2 regions of the Exiguobacterium sp. RIT341 genome follow, and region 2 is predicted to be linked to the other one. Evidence: riboswitches for the same ligand, from Rfam matches in the RefSeq annotation. Region 2 holds a riboswitch; the other holds the start of a gene.
The links. Region 2 has a riboswitch for S-adenosylmethionine ahead of BW42_RS10620 (carboxylesterase). Riboswitches for the same ligand answer to the same signal wherever they lie in the genome.

Region 1 (8,212 bases), 180 kb from region 2:
ATCCTGAAAGGGAAAAATCTCTGGAACACAGTCGATGATCTTCCGAAATCTGAGCGTTACTCGTACGTCTACAACGGAAATGCGCAAGTACTCGACCATATCTTAATTTCGAATAACTTGAAGTCGTATACATCGTCGGATATCGTCAACATCAACTCGGATTACATGGAAGCAGACGGTAGCGCGAGTGACCACGATCCAGCGATCATCTCGATTCAAGGTGCACAAACGGCAGTACCGGTCAAAGGAACGGCAGAAGTCGGTATCTGGCGTGCTGTTCAAAAAGGAAAACATATCTTCATTGAACGTAAATTGGGTCGCAACTGGGATAAAGCCAGTGAAACACACGCCGATCAACAAGGTGAATTGCTCGCACTTCGCGTGTCACAGGGGCGTCCATACATTCAAGTGAAGACAATCAAAGGCAAAACGATCTGGCTTGAATTGTCGAACAAATACAAACTAGCTGAAACAACGAAATACCAATAAAATCAAAAAAAGCGGACTTAGCGGTCCGCTTTTTTGCGTGCTGGGATAAAGAGTAAAAGAAGTGAGAGTGTACTGATCGAGAGTGTGGAAATTAAGGCAACGGGTAACGGGATGGCACGGAACATATACGTGAAGTGAATGATGATCAATAATAGAATGATAGCGAGACCAGGAATGAATTGTTTTGAGAGCAACATACCGGAACCTGGAACGAGTATTTCAAATCCAAGTCGTTGATTGAGACGAACATCTTCGTGGGCATTGGCTAAGCTAAAGGATACAGTCAAGGCGACAAGGATCATCCAGCCGGAGAATAAGTATTGTTGAATGGGTAAAAAGGCAATGGATTCATAAATGAAATACAGTAAAACCATAGGTCAGCTCCTTCATATCATTATGTTATTTGGAAAAGCATTGAAAGTTTGGCTTACGAATTTTAATGATACCGAGTCAAGATTCGGAGAGCAACCAAAATTCGCTGAGAATGAAATAAAAGAATGTTCACACATTTTAAGAAAAGGGGAATATACTTTAGTCTCTGTACTAAATGTTTTCAAGAATCGTTTAAAAGAAAGCATTTCACTAAAGGAAGAGCGTTCTCATGAAATGTGTCAGGTTTGTGGACAGAAGATGTGATTTAGACAAATGAGAGCCAATGACTGTTCGGGGGAAACAATTTCTTTTAAAATAAAGGTAATGAGATTAAAGGAGGCGAAACGACGACATGAAAAAATGGTTGATCATCGGAGTAGCAGCGGTAGCCTTTTTCGGCTACGAAAACATTCCAATGGAACAGGCAGAAGCCGATTACCCGAAAAGTGGCGGCAAGCTGATTGATCGATATAGCAGTGAGTATCCCGGATATGACTGGGAAGTCAGACGGACTTCAACGGAAGAATTCGTCGCCTTAACGAAGGATGGTAAGGACTACGGAAAATATCGTTTCAAAAACGGTGTGACGACACAAGGTGCAGTATTGAATAAGGATACGGAATCCTCTTTGAAGAAAAAGGGGTGGTCCGCAGTGAAGTCCTATCGTAAAGGCAACACAAACTACATGCTGAATCTGGACCATGCCGCCGTTTATGAGAAGAAAGGGAACTATGTAACGTACTTCTTCGATCAACATGACGGCAATAAAGTCAAAGCGACACTTGCGATTCCGAAAGACGTCGAAGCGGAGAAAAAAGGCTTCTACGGTACGTCATCAAATGCGCTACGGACGACGGATGAGAAATTAATGCTTCGCTTGATGAACTGGGAACGCGCTGACTATAAGTTGAATCCGTTAGCACCGTACACAGCATTGAAGCCGGTCACCCGTGGTCACAGCGAAAACATGGCGAAACATAATTTCTTCTCGCATACAGATCCACAAGGTCGTGATCCGTTCGACCGGATGAAACGCGGAGGAATCACGTTCAGCTATGCTGGTGAAAACCTCTCGATGGGGTATCCGAACGTCTTTGCCGCGCATTGGGGTCTAATGAATTCACAAGGACACCGAGAAAATATTTTGAAAAAAGAGTACAAGCAAGCCGATGTCGGTGTGGCATTCCGAGACAATGCACCGTACTTCACGATTAATTTCCGAACACCTTAAGTATGTAAAAAGAGGATGACATTTCACGATGTCGTTCTCTTTTTCATGAGATTGTTTGTTTTATACTAAAGGCAGGAGGTGGGGCGATTGGAAATCCGTCGATTGAATCCAGAAGATGCAGTACTCTATAAAGCATTGCGATTAGAAGCATTACAGAATCATCCGGAAGCGTTCGGCTCCGATTATGAAGCGGAAAAAGATCGACCGGTCGACCGGTATGCTACGCGGTTTCAGAGCGAACAGGCAGCGACGTTCGGTGCCTTTCATGAAGCGCAACTCGTTGGGGTCGTCACCGTTGTCTGCTCCGAGCTAGACAAGATGCGACATCGAGCCAATTTATTTGCGATGTACGTCACTCCAAGCATCAGAAAACAGCAGGTCGGACAGCAATTGGTACAAGAGGCATTACGGGCATTAGAGGAACGTCCTTGGATCGAGCAGGTTCATCTCTCGGTCGTTCGGACGAATGAAGCCGCTAAAGCCTTGTATCGGTCGCTTGGCTTCGAATCGTACGCGATTGAACCGCGGGCGTTGAAAATCGATGATACCTATCATGATGAAGAACTCATGTGGTATCGGTTCTAACACAAAACGACCGAAATTCAATGAGAGATGATCTCTTTTGAATTCCGGTCGTTTTTAAAATCAGTTTGCCCAATTTGGTTTGCTGAAACCTTTGAATGATTTTTCGATGACTGTGTTGAATGCATCGGATTCGACAGCTGTCTTCAGGTCTTTCGCGACTTGTGAGTCTGCATCTTTCGTTTGGACAGCAATGAGGTTCCGGTATTGCTCGTCCATCGTCTCAAGTGCTAACGCATCGAGTAAATCGAATTTCGCAGCAAGCGCGAAGTTTCCTGGAACTGCTGAGACATCAACGCTTTCGATGGCACGTGGCAGTTGCGCTGCTTCAAGCGGCTTGATGACGAGTTTCTTCGGATTTTTGACGATATCTTTCTCTGAGACGGTCAGTGGATCGACATCTGGCTTCAGTTTGATCCAGCCTTGTTCTGCCAAGAGGTTCAGCGCGCGTGCCTGGTTCGTTGGATCGTTCGGTGTCGCGACTTCAGCGCCTGTCTTGACGTCGTCAAGTGTCTTCGCCGTTTTACTATACAGTCCCATCGGTGCCGTCGGGACAGTGATGAGCCCTTTAAGGTCGAGCTTCTTTTCTTTAGAGAACGTCTTCAGGTAAATCGAGTGTTGGAATAAGTTGGCATCGATATTGCCACTACCGAGTGCGATGTTTGGTTGGATATAATCGCTGAATTCGACGATTTCGACTTTATAGCCTTTCTTTTCGAGTTGCGGTTGAATCGCTTGTTTGACCATGTCGCTATAAGGACCGCTTGTCGCCCCAATCTTGATTGTCTTGTCTTTTTCATCAGCGCTGCTGTCTCCGCATCCTGCGAGGATTCCTGCACCGAGTAAGGCTGTCGCTAAAAAGGCATATCGTTTTTTCATGATTCAACTCTCCCTTTATATGTATGATTAGCGCTTGTCTGTTTTTCGCGCCAGTTGATTGCCAAGTGCTTGAATGCTCTGGACGATGACGATGAGGACAACGATCGTCACGATCATGATGAGATTATCATAGCGATAATAGCCGAAGCGGATCGCGAGGTCACCGACACCTCCGCCGCCGACGATCCCAGCCATCGCCGAGAAGCCGATCAAACTGATCGTCGTTAGCGTGATGCCCTGAATGATGCCAGGGAGTGCTTCTGGTAAAAGGATACTGACGATGATCCGTAATGGTTTCGCTCCGCACGCTTCCGCTGCTTCGATTAAACCAGGTGGAATCTCACGCAGTGATGTTTCAACGAGTCGTGCGAGAAACGGAATCGCTGCGACACTGAGGCTGACGGATGCTGCTGTCGGACCAATCGTATTATCAAGCAAAAATTTCGTTAATGGAATGAGGGCAACAAGCAAGATGATGAACGGCAAGGACCGGACGATGTTGACGACGAAGTCAAGGACACGTCGGATGGCAATGTTTTGAAAGAATAAACCGCGGTCGGTGACGAACAGGAGAATCCCGAGTGGAATCCCGACGACCAATGCGAAGGCAAGCGAAATGCCAACCATCCACGCCGTCTCACCAAGTGCCTTCAACAACTCGGGTAACATCGTTTGTATACGATCAAGCCACATCCTGAATCACCTCGAGTGTATGAAGTTCCGCCGCAAGCCAGTCGAGGGCAGGTGCGATTTGATCGGAGGATCCCGTCAAGCTGACGATTAAGACACCAAAAGCGACGTCTTGGATGTAATCGACTTTTCCGTGCAGGATGCTGACCGAGATATCGTATCGACGGATGGCTTCCGATAACGTACTTTCACCGGTCTTCTCGCCCGTGAACTGCAGGCGGATGATCTTTCCCGGTGTCGCTTGCAAGATGCGTTCCGGTAGCTCGATCTGGAGTGCCGTGTCGACGTAATGTTGTGTCACCGGATGTTTGGCTTGACTGAACAAATCGTATGTAGAGGCGACTTCGACGACTTCCCCTTGCGACATGACCGCGACACGATGGCAAATCTGTTTGACGACATCGATCTCATGCGTGATGAGGACGATCGTCAATCCGAGTCGTTCATTCAAATCTTTCAACAAATCTAAAATCTGCAGCGTCGTGACCGGATCAAGGGCAGAGGTCGCTTCGTCACATAACAAGACGGTTGGATCATTCGCGAGTGCCCGGGCAATCCCAACGCGCTGTTTTTGTCCGCCGCTCAACTGACTCGGGAAGTTCGTTTCGAATCCTTCGAGTCCGACGAGTGAGACGAGTTCACGGATCCGTTCTGGAAAATCTGCTCGTTTGACGCCAGCAGCCTTCAGTGCGAAAGCAATGTTATCTGCGACATTACGCGACTGGATCAATTGGAAATGCTGAAAGATCATTCCTGTCCGCAAACGAAGTTGACGCAAATCTGCTTTTGACATCCCACCGAGCGAGACACCGTCGACCTTGACCGTTCCTTGTGTCGGATGCTCGAGACCGTTGATCAGACGAAGTAACGTACTCTTACCGGCACCGGATTCACCGATGATCCCAAAGATTTCTCCTTTTTGAATCGTCAAATCGACATCCCGTAATGCGAAAATCGGGGTCCGGTCTCGGACGAACCGTTTCGTAATCTGTTTGAATTCAATCATTTGCTCATCTCCTTGTACAAAAAAAAGTCGCTTTTTCCTAGTAGCAGAGCAACCAGAAAAAAGCGACGAAAGTGTAAGATTTCGTAACTTATCTCTCAGAATGAATCCATTCTGTAGGATGTGGCACCGTTCCTGATAGGTGGTTGCCGGACGTCGTTGGGCCTAATCCCTCGGTCGCTCTCGATAAGTAGTTATGCTGTTGGGATTTACTTTAACGGAAATGATTCCCATCTGTCAAATGTTTTTTCAGAATTATTCCGCAACAGGTGTCCGGAACAGGTTGAGCGTTCCAATTCGCTCGACGGCCTCTTCTAGCCGTTCGACGTCAGCAATTAAGCTGATCCGTACGTATCCTTCGCCGTATTCACCAAAAAATGATCCAGGGGTCACGGCGACGTGTGCTTCGTCAAGCAGATGATCCGTGAAGCTTTGGGACGTGTATCCTTCCGGCACGGGGAGCCAGACGAAGAAGGAACCGCCCGGTCGTGGTCCACTCCAGCCGATTGCATCGAGTTTCGTAAACAATGCATCGCGTCGTGTTTCATATAAGCTACTTAACTCACGGACACATGTTTGGTCACTCGTCAGGGCAACGGTCGCTGCATGTTGGATCGGTGTGAAGGCACTGACGTAGAGATGTTCCTGATACGTCTCGATGCTTGAGATGACGGACGGATTTCCGATCGCGAAAGCGATTCGGAAGCCAGACATGTTGAAGCGTTTCGAGAGTGAGAACAACTCGATTCCGACATCTTTCGCCCCTTCCGTCTGCAAGAAGCTTCGTGTGGGACCATCAAAGCTGATGCCACCGTAGGCTAAATCATGGACGACACAAATATCATGGGCATCCGCGAAGGCAACTGTCTGTTCGAAGGCTTCTGCTGTCGCTGTCGCACCTGTCGGATTACTCGGGTAATTGAGGAACAACATCCGGGCGCGCTCGACATCTGTCGTATCAAGTAAATCGTAATCCGGCAGGAAGTTATTTTTCTCAAGCAATGGAAGCGTAATCGGGTAAGCACCAGCAAGTGCTGCTCCAGACAGGTAATCCGGGTACCCCGGATCCGGGACGATGACACCTTCTCCAGGATTGACGATCGTTTGTGGTAAGGCGACGATTCCGGCTTTACTACCGAGAAGAATTGCGACCTCGGTTGCCGGATCGATCGTGACGCCGAATTCGTTCGCATAAAAGCTCGCGACGGCTTGCTTTAGAAAATCATGTCCACGAAATGGTGGATATTGAAGGTTTGTTGGCTCATCGATCGCCTGTTTCAAGGCGTCGAGAATATGTACGGGCGTCGTTTGATCGGGTGTTCCTTGACCAAGGGTGATGACATCATGTCCGGCAGCTTTCACAGCACCGATCCGGTTCGCAAGTTCAGCGAAAACGGGAGCAGGAAGCCGATCGATGGCGATGGATGGAGCGAAATGTTTCATGGATGTGTGCCTCCTTCGTAGTATTGTCGTCAAGGATAACGAATATTCAGTCAAAAGAAAAGAACTTTTTTGAAATTCAAAAAAATCGTCCAATAAACAGGTACAGATATGTGGAGCGGGAATAGAGAGTAGGGAGAGGAGTGAGGAGATGAAGCGAGCTAGCTGGAAAGAAGCAGTCGTCTATCAAGTCTATTGGCGCAGTTTTAAGGATTCGAATGGGGACGGCATCGGTGATTTGCGAGGTGTCATCGACAAGCTAGATTACATCGCATCGCTTGGTGTCGATATCGTCTGGTTAAATCCATGTTACCGTTCTCCAGACATCGATAATGGCTATGATATTGCCGATTATTACACGATCATGGACAAGGCGGGGACGATGGGCGATCTACAAGAGTTGATCACAGCGGCTCACGCACGCGGCTTAAAGATAATTCTTGATTTGGTCGTCAATCATACGAGTGACCAGCATGACTGGTTCCGTCAGTCGCGAGACCGAATCCACGACAAGGATGATTGGTACATCTGGAAAGATGGAACGAAAGAGACTCCCCCGAACAATTGGCGGTCGTACTTTGCGCCGAGCCCGTGGACGTGGAGTGAAGAGCGCGAACAATATTATTTCCATTCCTTTGCGAAAGAGCAACCGGACTTAAACTGGGAACAACCGGCTGTCCGGCAAGCGATCTACGACATGATGAACTGGTGGATCGCTCAAGGGATTGACGGTTTCCGGATGGACGTCATCAACTTGATCAAAAAACGTTCGCTTGAGGATGTCGTCAATCCGTTTAATCTATCGTATCTCGGGAATCAACCAGGTGTGCACGACTTCCTTCAGGAAATGCATGCGAACGTCCTTGCCGGGAAAGACTTGTTCACGGTCGGTGAGATTCCGTTCGTTGGTCCGGAAGACGGTCTGTTATATGTCAGTGAAGAACGTGAAGAACTTCGGACGCTGTTTCACTTCGAAATCGCGGACGACATGGAGGCGATGGATCTTTTACGTTTCAAGGAAATTCAGAAACGATGGTATGACGTCTTGTATCCGTTAGGCGTCAATTCACAGTTTCTCAACAACCACGATCATACGCGACAAGTGACCCGCTTCGGCAGTGAACGATACCGAGTCGAGAGTGCGAAACTACTCGGTTTGATGTTGCATACATTACCTGGCATTCCATACGTGTATCAAGGAGAAGAGATTGGGATGACGGGGATTCGCTTCTCGGATCCGTCGCTCTATCAAGACGTCGCCTTTCGCAATCGATATGAAGAGCGCGTCGCTGGCGGCGAGGATCCGGAGGTCGTACTCTCGTCAATGCAGTTACTCGCACGCGATAACTCCCGCACGCCGATGCAGTGGGACGGTACGTACGCGGCAGGCTTTACGAGTGGGAAACCGTGGTTAGCGGTCAATCCGAATTACACGGACATCAACGTCGCGCAAGCAGAAGCCGATCCATCATCCGTACTTGCCTTCTACCGAGCATTGATTCAGATGCGAAAGGATCATCCAATCA
Region 2 (8,212 bases):
CTCGGTGGAGAGCTCCAAGGGCGCTTGTTACCAGCAGACGATGCCGAGATCGAACGTTGTAAGAAGATGGGCATCGAAGATCCATCGAAGATTCTCATGATGGACGATCTCGTCGCAGGAGACGACTGTATCTTTGCTGCGACAGGGGTCACGGACAGTGAGTTGATGAAAGGTGTCCAGTTCACGGCACAAGGCGGTCAGACACACTCTGTCGTCATGCGTGCGAAATCCGGAACGGTTCGCTTCGTTGAAGGCATTCACTCGTTTAAGAAAAAACCGAAGCTTGTCATTAAGTAAAAGAGACGGACTCATACGTGAGGACTTGATCGATAAAAAAGAGTTGGTGTTTCGGATAATTTCCGAAACACCAACTCTTTTTGCTATGTTTCTAGGAATCAAGACGTTCATCCTCAATTCCTAGAGGAAAAGGAAATGTGCTAACGTTTTCCGCTTCGTTAAATCGTATGGGAAGATTGCAGTACCTCCAAATCGCTCGACATGAAATTTCGTTTTGAAGAGCATTGCCTCACGTTTGACGAGCAAGATGTGATCTCCTGATCGTGCAGATAAGCGAATTCACGACCAAGACCTCTTGAAGCACCTGTGATGAAGACATGCATCCTATTTCCTTCTTATGAATTGAATGAGATGAAAAAAAGCGATCGAGCCAATGCTCAACCGCTTTGAGATGATGAATTAAAGGTAAGATCCTGCGCCGACAAGGCGTGAACCCCAGTACCCTGATTTGAAGCTTGAGTATTTAACGCCACCTGTTTCTGAGTTAACCATGCTTGACTTACTTGTTGCGATCCCGACGTGTTGAATGCCGCTACCGTGTGAGAAGAAGACAAGATCTCCTGGTTGTACGCTTGAAACACTGACTTTCTTAGAAGAAGAATATTGTGAAGAAGACGTACGTGGCAATGTTTTACCAGCCGCTTTCTTGTAAACGTAGCTTGTGAAACCAGAGCAGTCGAATCCACGAGTCGTTGTTCCGCCCCATACGTATGGTGTACCTTTATGTTTTGCTGCTTCGTTCAGGATTTTTGTCCGTTTAGAAGATGTGCTTGTTGATTTTTTAGCGCTTGAAGATGATTTGTATGTCTTTGTGTATTGTGAGAAGACATAACGTGTTTTACCGCCGTATGAGATTTTTGTCCAGCTGCCTGATTTGCCTTTGTATGTAAAGACTTGACCAGCGTTGACTTTCCCGACGATGCTTGCTTTCGTAGAAGGAGCTGTCCGAACACGAAGACCGTTGTCCGTGATCTTGACTTTCGTGACTGTTGCTGCTTCAACTTTACCTGTACCCACTGATGTAAAACCTGAAACCACTAAGGCTGCTGTCGCGATCGATGCTAGAAAACGTTTCATGTTAAGAATTCCTCCGTTTTAATGTAGTGTGTTGCGTCCGTAAGTTATATGATGAAATCATTAAGTGTGTGATTAAGCAGTGAACCTTACAACTGTGTAAGAATTTTGTCTGCAGGAATATCTTAGCATGTGCGCCCTTAAAAACGTTTTTTCAGTTAGAAGACAAAATAGATGCTTTTGTAACATAACTGAAATAATATCCTTGAATATTACAAAGTAAGAAACGCAAAGGATTGTTGACGACGAATTTAAAAAAATATGATACCTTTAGTTCACGAAAGAAATTACATACCTCCTGATGTATGTATGGAAGTATGCTGAATGCAGTTGAATTTATAAAGAATAGGTGAAAAACATGCCAACAACTGATAAAAAAGATAAACCTGAACGTTCCTATACTTTGGCTCAATTGAGCCAGCTGACATTAAAAGAATTATATGAAATCGCAAAGACGAAGAATGTCCCGCAATATCGGGAAGCCCGTAAGCGTGAGTTGATGTTCAAGATTCTAAAAGCACAGGCGGAATCAACAGGTCTTTATTTCCTCGAAGGGGTACTTGAAGTCATCCCTGGTAATCCACAAATGCAAAACGATGGTGGCTTCGGCTTCCTTCGCCCTATCAATTATTCCCAATCCTCTGAAGATATCTATATCGCCGCTTCTCAAATCCGACGCTTCAATCTACGTAATGGTGATGTCGTCACAGGTAAAGTACGCCCACCGAAGGAAAACGAACGTTTCCAAGGGTTACTTAGTGTGGAAGCCGTCAACGGCGAAGCACCGGATACAGCGCGTAACCGTTTGTTCTTCCCGGCGCTGACACCGATCTATCCGGATCGTTTAATGCGTCTTGAGACAGAGCCACGTCATTTATCGGTTCGTGTCATGGATATGATTGCACCAGTTGGGTTTGGACAACGCGGTTTGATCGTCGCACCACCAAAAGCAGGGAAGACGTCACTCCTCAAAGAAATCGCGAACTCGATTCAAGAGAATCATCCGGATGTCGAGCTGATCATTCTATTGATCGATGAGCGACCAGAGGAAGTAACTGACATCGAGCGTTCGGTTCCGGGAGCAGACGTCGTCAGTTCAACGTTCGACGAAACACCGGACAACCATGTGCGGATTTCTGAACTTGTCCTTGAACGGGCGATGCGACTTGTCGAACATAAAAAAGATGTCGTCATCTTGATGGATTCGATCACGCGTTTGACTCGTGCGTATAACTTAACAGTGCCGCAAAGCGGACGGACGCTTTCAGGGGGGATTGACCCAGCAGCGTTCCACAAACCAAAACGGTTCTTTGGTGCGGCGCGAAACATCGAACATGGTGGCAGTTTGACGATTCTTGCGACGGCACTCGTCGAGACGGGATCCCGCATGGATGACGTCATCTATGAGGAATTCAAAGGAACAGGAAACATGGAGCTACATCTCGATCGTAAGCTGTCGGAACGCCGAATCTTCCCGGCAATCGACATTCGCAAATCAGGTACGCGGAAGGAAGAACTCTTGCTTCCGAAAGAGCAACTCGATGCGCTCTGGACGATTCGTCGGACGATGAACGAGTCGAACGAGTTCGTCGATACGTTCCTGCGTAAGATTCGCGACACGAAAAATAATGAAGAATTTTTTGCTGAACTTGAGAAAGAAAAGAAGAAGACGGTTCGACGTGCACCTGCTAAACCGCGTACCGTCAAGAAGGAAACGACGACGGAAAAATAACTATTGCGACGCGTAAAAAAATCGTTTAGTATAGGAAGGTAACTTACTCTGGCTCAGCAAATGGACCAGGGCGGAAGGAGAGAAATCAACCATGAAACAAGGAATTCACCCTAACTACAACAAAGTAGTATTTATGGATTCAACGACTGAGTACAAATTCTTAAGCGGTTCTACTCGTTCTTCGAACGAAACGATCACTTGGGAAGATGGTAACGAGTACCCACTCATCCGTGTGGATGTGTCTTCAGACTCGCACCCATTCTACACAGGTCGTCAAAAGTTCAACGCGGCAGATGGTCGTGTCGATCGCTTCAACAAAAAATACGGCCGCAAGTAATTACTTGCCGGTTCTTAAAAAACAGCCTGCCTCCATTACGGAAGCAGGCTGTTTTTGTATAGGCTGAATTGCGAACGGTACGTAAGGTACGTCTTTAAGACGAACGAGAAAGCAATCCCGCCGACGATCCCGATCAAGTACGGCATAGCATCTGGATGTGCCAAGATGTAGTCGACGACTTTATGGAACGAGATATGACGACCAACAAAGTAGCCGGCGCCCAAGAACACACTGACCCAAATCAAAGCACCTGTATACGCGTAACTCGCAAAAATGCGAAACGGCATTTTTGAAACACCTGCAAAAAAGGCAGAGAGTTGGCGAAGACCAGGTATGTAGTAACCGATGATCAAGACCGATTTGCCGTAACGACGAAATCCGGCTTCAGCGGAGAGAATGTGTTTTTCTGAGATGCGCATCTTTGGTCCGACGCGATGCAACAGGGGCATGCCGAGTTTTAAGCCCAGCACGTAGCTAATCGTCATTCCAATGCAACTGCCAGCGTAAGCGGCAAGAATCGTACCGAACAGCGGTAGATTGCCTTGATGCATCCAAAAACCGGACAGGACGAGCAAGGTCTCATCAGGAACCGGCAATCCCACGATACCACCTGCGAGAAGGACGGAAAGACCAAGGGCGCCATATTGGTGCAGAATGTCATGTAAGAGATGATGAATCGGGGACACCTTCTTTCGCGAGAATCTTCTTCTTTAGTGTACAGGAAATGGATGAAGGTTGGAATGAAAGGACAAAAATTCTAGGTAAAGAAAAAATGAATTTTGATTTCCGGAAGTCAACCCTTTTTCTCAATACCGTTTCGAGCTATACTCGTTAAAGTGACTATTTTTAGAGGACGGTGTCGGACGATGATGCATGTAATAAATCAGTACGGCTGGATCGAAGTAATTTGTGGCAGTATGTTTTCCGGGAAATCGGAAGAGTTGATTCGTCGTGTCAGACGGGCACAGTACGGCAAACTGCCCGTTCAAGTATTCAAGCCGGCAATCGATGACCGGTACCATGAAGAGCATGTCGTCTCTCACATCGGAAATTCCGTCGTGGCGATTCCAATGGCGACGAGTCGTGATCTCTATGCAGCAGTAGCGGAAGAAACACAAATTGTCGGAATTGATGAAGTTCAATTCTTTGATGATGAGATCGTTCAAGTCATCGAAGCACTTGCGCAAGACGGAAAACGCGTCATTTGTGCAGGACTCGATCAGGATTTCCGGGCAGAGCCATTTGGCAAGATGCCGGAATTACTGGCGCGCGCAGAATTTGTGACGAAACTTCAGGCGATCTGTCTCTCATGTGGCGATCCGGCTTCCCGGACACAACGTTTGATTGATGGAAAACCAGCGAACTATGATGATCCGATCATTTTAGTCGGCGCTTCAGAATCGTATGAGCCACGGTGCCGCCACTGCCATGAAGTGCCAGGAAAGCCGAAGCCGCTCCAAACGATGCAGCACCAAAAAGGATAAACAAAAAAGACGAACCGATGATGGTCGTCCTTTGATGTAACAGCTGTTCGCTTCTAAGTGAAGACGAATAGCTGTTTTTTTATTATCCCGTTTCCTGTGAGAAACGACTCGAGCGTTCGATGAAACGAATCGTCTCACGCACGATCAAATCCTGATCATGATCGAGGGTCGCGACGTGGTACGAGTTGAGGAGACAGTAGATTCGTTTATCATTCGTCCCGATATGCTGATGCAGATAATCCGAGCTCGACGGCGGAACGACGTGATCGGTTGCCGAGTAAAGAATCAATGTCGGTAGAAGGATCGATCCAAGGCGTCCTTTCGTCTCATCCATCAAGCGGACGAGTTCGAATGCACAACGACTCGGAACGAGGTCATAGATGATTTCGAAAGCAGACCGTTTGATATCCGGTGCCCCTTCTGGTAAGTACTGTGGACCATCTTCAAACGACAATGCTTCATAAGACGGAACGGAGAGAGCGGCATTGATCGTAATGATGCCTGAAAATGGAATCCCGTCAGCGGCGAGCGATAGTGCGAGCGTCGCGCCCATCGATTGACCGATGACGAAGACTTGATCGCATGTTTCTTGTAAACATGCATAGCCGTCTTGCAGGCTCTGCTTCCAACATCGAGCAGTCGATTGTTCGAACTCACGGACGTTCGTCCCGTGACCACGCAAACGTGGAGCATAGACAGTGAATCCTTTAGCAGCAAATGCCTCACCGACGTCCCGAACACTTTGCGGGGTCGCATTAAAACCATGACAGATTAAAATGCCAATCGGTCCACCTTGAAGATAAAATGCTTCAGCACCAGTCAATACAGGATAGTTCATCATTACTATTTTTCCTCCATTCGTGAAAAAAACTCGTCAACGTCACTGCTTGGACGCCCACGAGTTTTTCACCGTATCATCCAAAGCCGCGCTTTGCTGGTCGGAGCACCTTACAGATTGCAGGTTGCCGTGAAGTCATAGAGCCAGGTCTCTCGTTCACTCTTGATAAATATCATATTGGAATTGTCGGATTAATCATTGAAACGATGGTAGCACGACCGAAAATGCCTTGTCAAATCGTTCTGGACGAATCGTGATTTGTTCTTTCAGCTAACTCATAACTTATGACTCAATCGATATGCGACAAATGGATTATTTTTGCAAAGTTGGTTGACTTTTAAAGGTTCGACCCGTAATGTAAAAATTAGTTTTACGACATAAGCAACAACGCAACAACACACATACGAATTTCATACCGCAATACTTATCCAGAGAGGTGGAGGGACTGGCCCTACGAAACCTCGGCAACAGACTCATTATGAGCACTGTGCCAATTCCATCAGACAGATGTCTGAGAGATGAGTGGAGTGGATTCTGCCACTGTGCGGATCCAGGTCTCTTCTTGTTTCTCAAGAAGGGACCTTTTTTGTTGAATGAAGGGGGAAAACGGAATGATTGCATTTCATCAAGTCAAAAAAACGTACGTCACGAAGGATCAGACGATCGCAGCACTCGACGGTGTCGACCTGACGATCGAGAAAGGCGAAATCTTCGGTGTCATCGGCTTTAGCGGTGCCGGGAAAAGTTCATTGCTCCGCTGCGTCAACCTGTTAGAACGACCGACGTCAGGAACAGTGACGGTCGACGGGGAAGATTTAACACAACTATCACCAAAAAAATTACGCCAAGCGAAACAGCGGATCGGGATGATCTTTCAACACTTCAATCTATTGAATGCAAACACGGTCTTTACGAACGTTGCGAAACCACTCGTTCTCGCAGGTGTCAAGAAAGACGAGATTCGTCGCCGGGTGACGGAATTACTCGAATTCGTCGATCTTGCGGACAAGGCGGATCATTACCCGGATCAATTATCCGGCGGACAAAAGCAACGTGTCGGCATCGCCCGGGCACTAGCGACGCAACCATCCGTGCTCTTATGTGACGAAGCGACGTCAGCACTCGATCCTCAGACGACACATCATATTCTCCAGTTATTAAAACGCATCAATGCGGAATACGGGATCACCATTCTCTTGATCACCCATGAGATGGGCGTCATCCGGGAGATTTGTGACCGGGTCGCCGTCATCGAAGCCGGGAAGCTGATCGAGTCAGGAACAGTCTTTGATGTCTTTTCGAATCCGCAGACCGAGACAGCGAAAAACTTCGTCCGCTCCGTCATGCATGATGAAATTCCGGCATCAATTCGTCAGTTGATCGAGTCACGGAATGCGCATCCGATCTATAAGATTCATTTTCTCGGACATCACACCGGACAACCACTCTTATCGCAAGTCGCAAAACGCTTCGACGTCGATGTCAACATCCTGCACGGTAGCATCACGGAGTTACAGGAAACACCGTTCGGTACATTACTTGTTGAACTGATCGGTGAAACAATCGAAGTAAAACGGGCCTTACAGTACATCGATCAGGCACAGGTGACCGTCGAGGAGGTGCTTGCTGATGCTAGTTAACTACAGTGATATCTGGACAGCATTTTTGCAGACGATGACGATGGTGTCAGTGTCGTTATTATTTTCGACTTTGATCGGTTTACCACTCGGCATCCTGCTCGTCGTCACCCGAAAAGGGGCATTGCTCGAGAACGTCCCGCTGTTCACATTCTTCAACAGTATCGTCAATATCTTCCGTTCAATTCCGTTCATCATCTTACTTGTTGCGATCATCCCGTTGACACGGTTGATCGTCCAGACGTCGATCGGAACAGAAGCCGCCATCGTTCCACTCGTCTTTTATGCCGCCCCGTATATGGCACGGCTGATCGAGAGTTCCTTACTTGAAGTCGACAAAGGTGTCCTTGAGGCAGCAGAAGCGATGGGGGCGACGCCATTCCAAACGATTTTCCGCTTCCTTCTGCCGGAAGCACTCGGTTCACTAATCCTTAATTTAACGATTGCAACAGTCGGCTTGATCGGGGCGTCGGCGATGGCAGGCGCCATCGGTGGTGGTGGACTGGGTGACTTAGCAATTACGTACGGTTATCAACGGTTCGACACGAAAGTCATGATCATCACGGTCGGGATTCTCGTTATCTTAGTCCAAGGCTTACAGACGACAGGCAACATCGTCGCACGAAAAATCAGAAGACATTAATCAAGGGAGCGATTCAGCCATGAAAAAAGCAGTAGCGATTGGAGCAACATTAACGACGATTTTATTTGCCGGGTGCTCAGCATCAGGAGAAGAAGAAAAGACGATCAAGCTCGGGGTCAGCGGTTCAGATACTCAAGTGTGGGATTACGTCGCGAAAAAAGCGGAAAAGG

Region 1: it holds a riboswitch for S-adenosylmethionine, as region 2 does, so the genes downstream of both, BW42_RS09805 (methionine ABC transporter ATP-binding protein) here and BW42_RS10620 (carboxylesterase) in region 2, are expected to answer to the same signal.

Annotation. Positions count from the first base shown of each region.
Region 1 covers NZ_JFYW01000008.1:161,718-169,929, reverse strand. The annotation lists gene BW42_RS09840 (FN3 associated domain-containing protein) at 1-489, shown strand, start outside; gene BW42_RS09835 (hypothetical protein) at 507-863, opposite strand; gene BW42_RS09825 (CAP domain-containing protein) at 1,214-2,092, shown strand; gene BW42_RS09820 (GNAT family N-acetyltransferase) at 2,180-2,677, shown strand; gene BW42_RS09815 (MetQ/NlpA family ABC transporter substrate-binding protein) at 2,738-3,553, opposite strand; gene BW42_RS09810 (methionine ABC transporter permease) at 3,581-4,246, opposite strand; gene BW42_RS09805 (methionine ABC transporter ATP-binding protein) at 4,236-5,249, opposite strand; SAM riboswitch class I at 5,335-5,439, opposite strand; gene BW42_RS09800 (aminotransferase class I/II-fold pyridoxal phosphate-dependent enzyme) at 5,502-6,689, opposite strand; gene BW42_RS09795 (alpha-glucosidase) at 6,838-8,212, shown strand, end outside.
Region 2 covers NZ_JFYW01000008.1:338,909-347,120, reverse strand. The annotation lists gene glpX (class II fructose-bisphosphatase) at 1-297, shown strand, start outside; gene BW42_RS10645 (C40 family peptidase) at 697-1,374, opposite strand; gene rho (transcription termination factor Rho) at 1,730-3,103, shown strand; gene BW42_RS10635 (type B 50S ribosomal protein L31) at 3,195-3,440, shown strand; gene BW42_RS10630 (DedA family protein) at 3,476-4,126, opposite strand; gene BW42_RS10625 (thymidine kinase) at 4,310-4,924, shown strand; gene BW42_RS10620 (carboxylesterase) at 5,007-5,765, opposite strand; SAM riboswitch class I at 5,833-5,934, opposite strand; SAM riboswitch class I at 6,184-6,287, shown strand; gene BW42_RS10615 (methionine ABC transporter ATP-binding protein) at 6,374-7,402, shown strand; gene BW42_RS10610 (methionine ABC transporter permease) at 7,392-8,042, shown strand; gene BW42_RS10605 (MetQ/NlpA family ABC transporter substrate-binding protein) at 8,062-8,212, shown strand, end outside.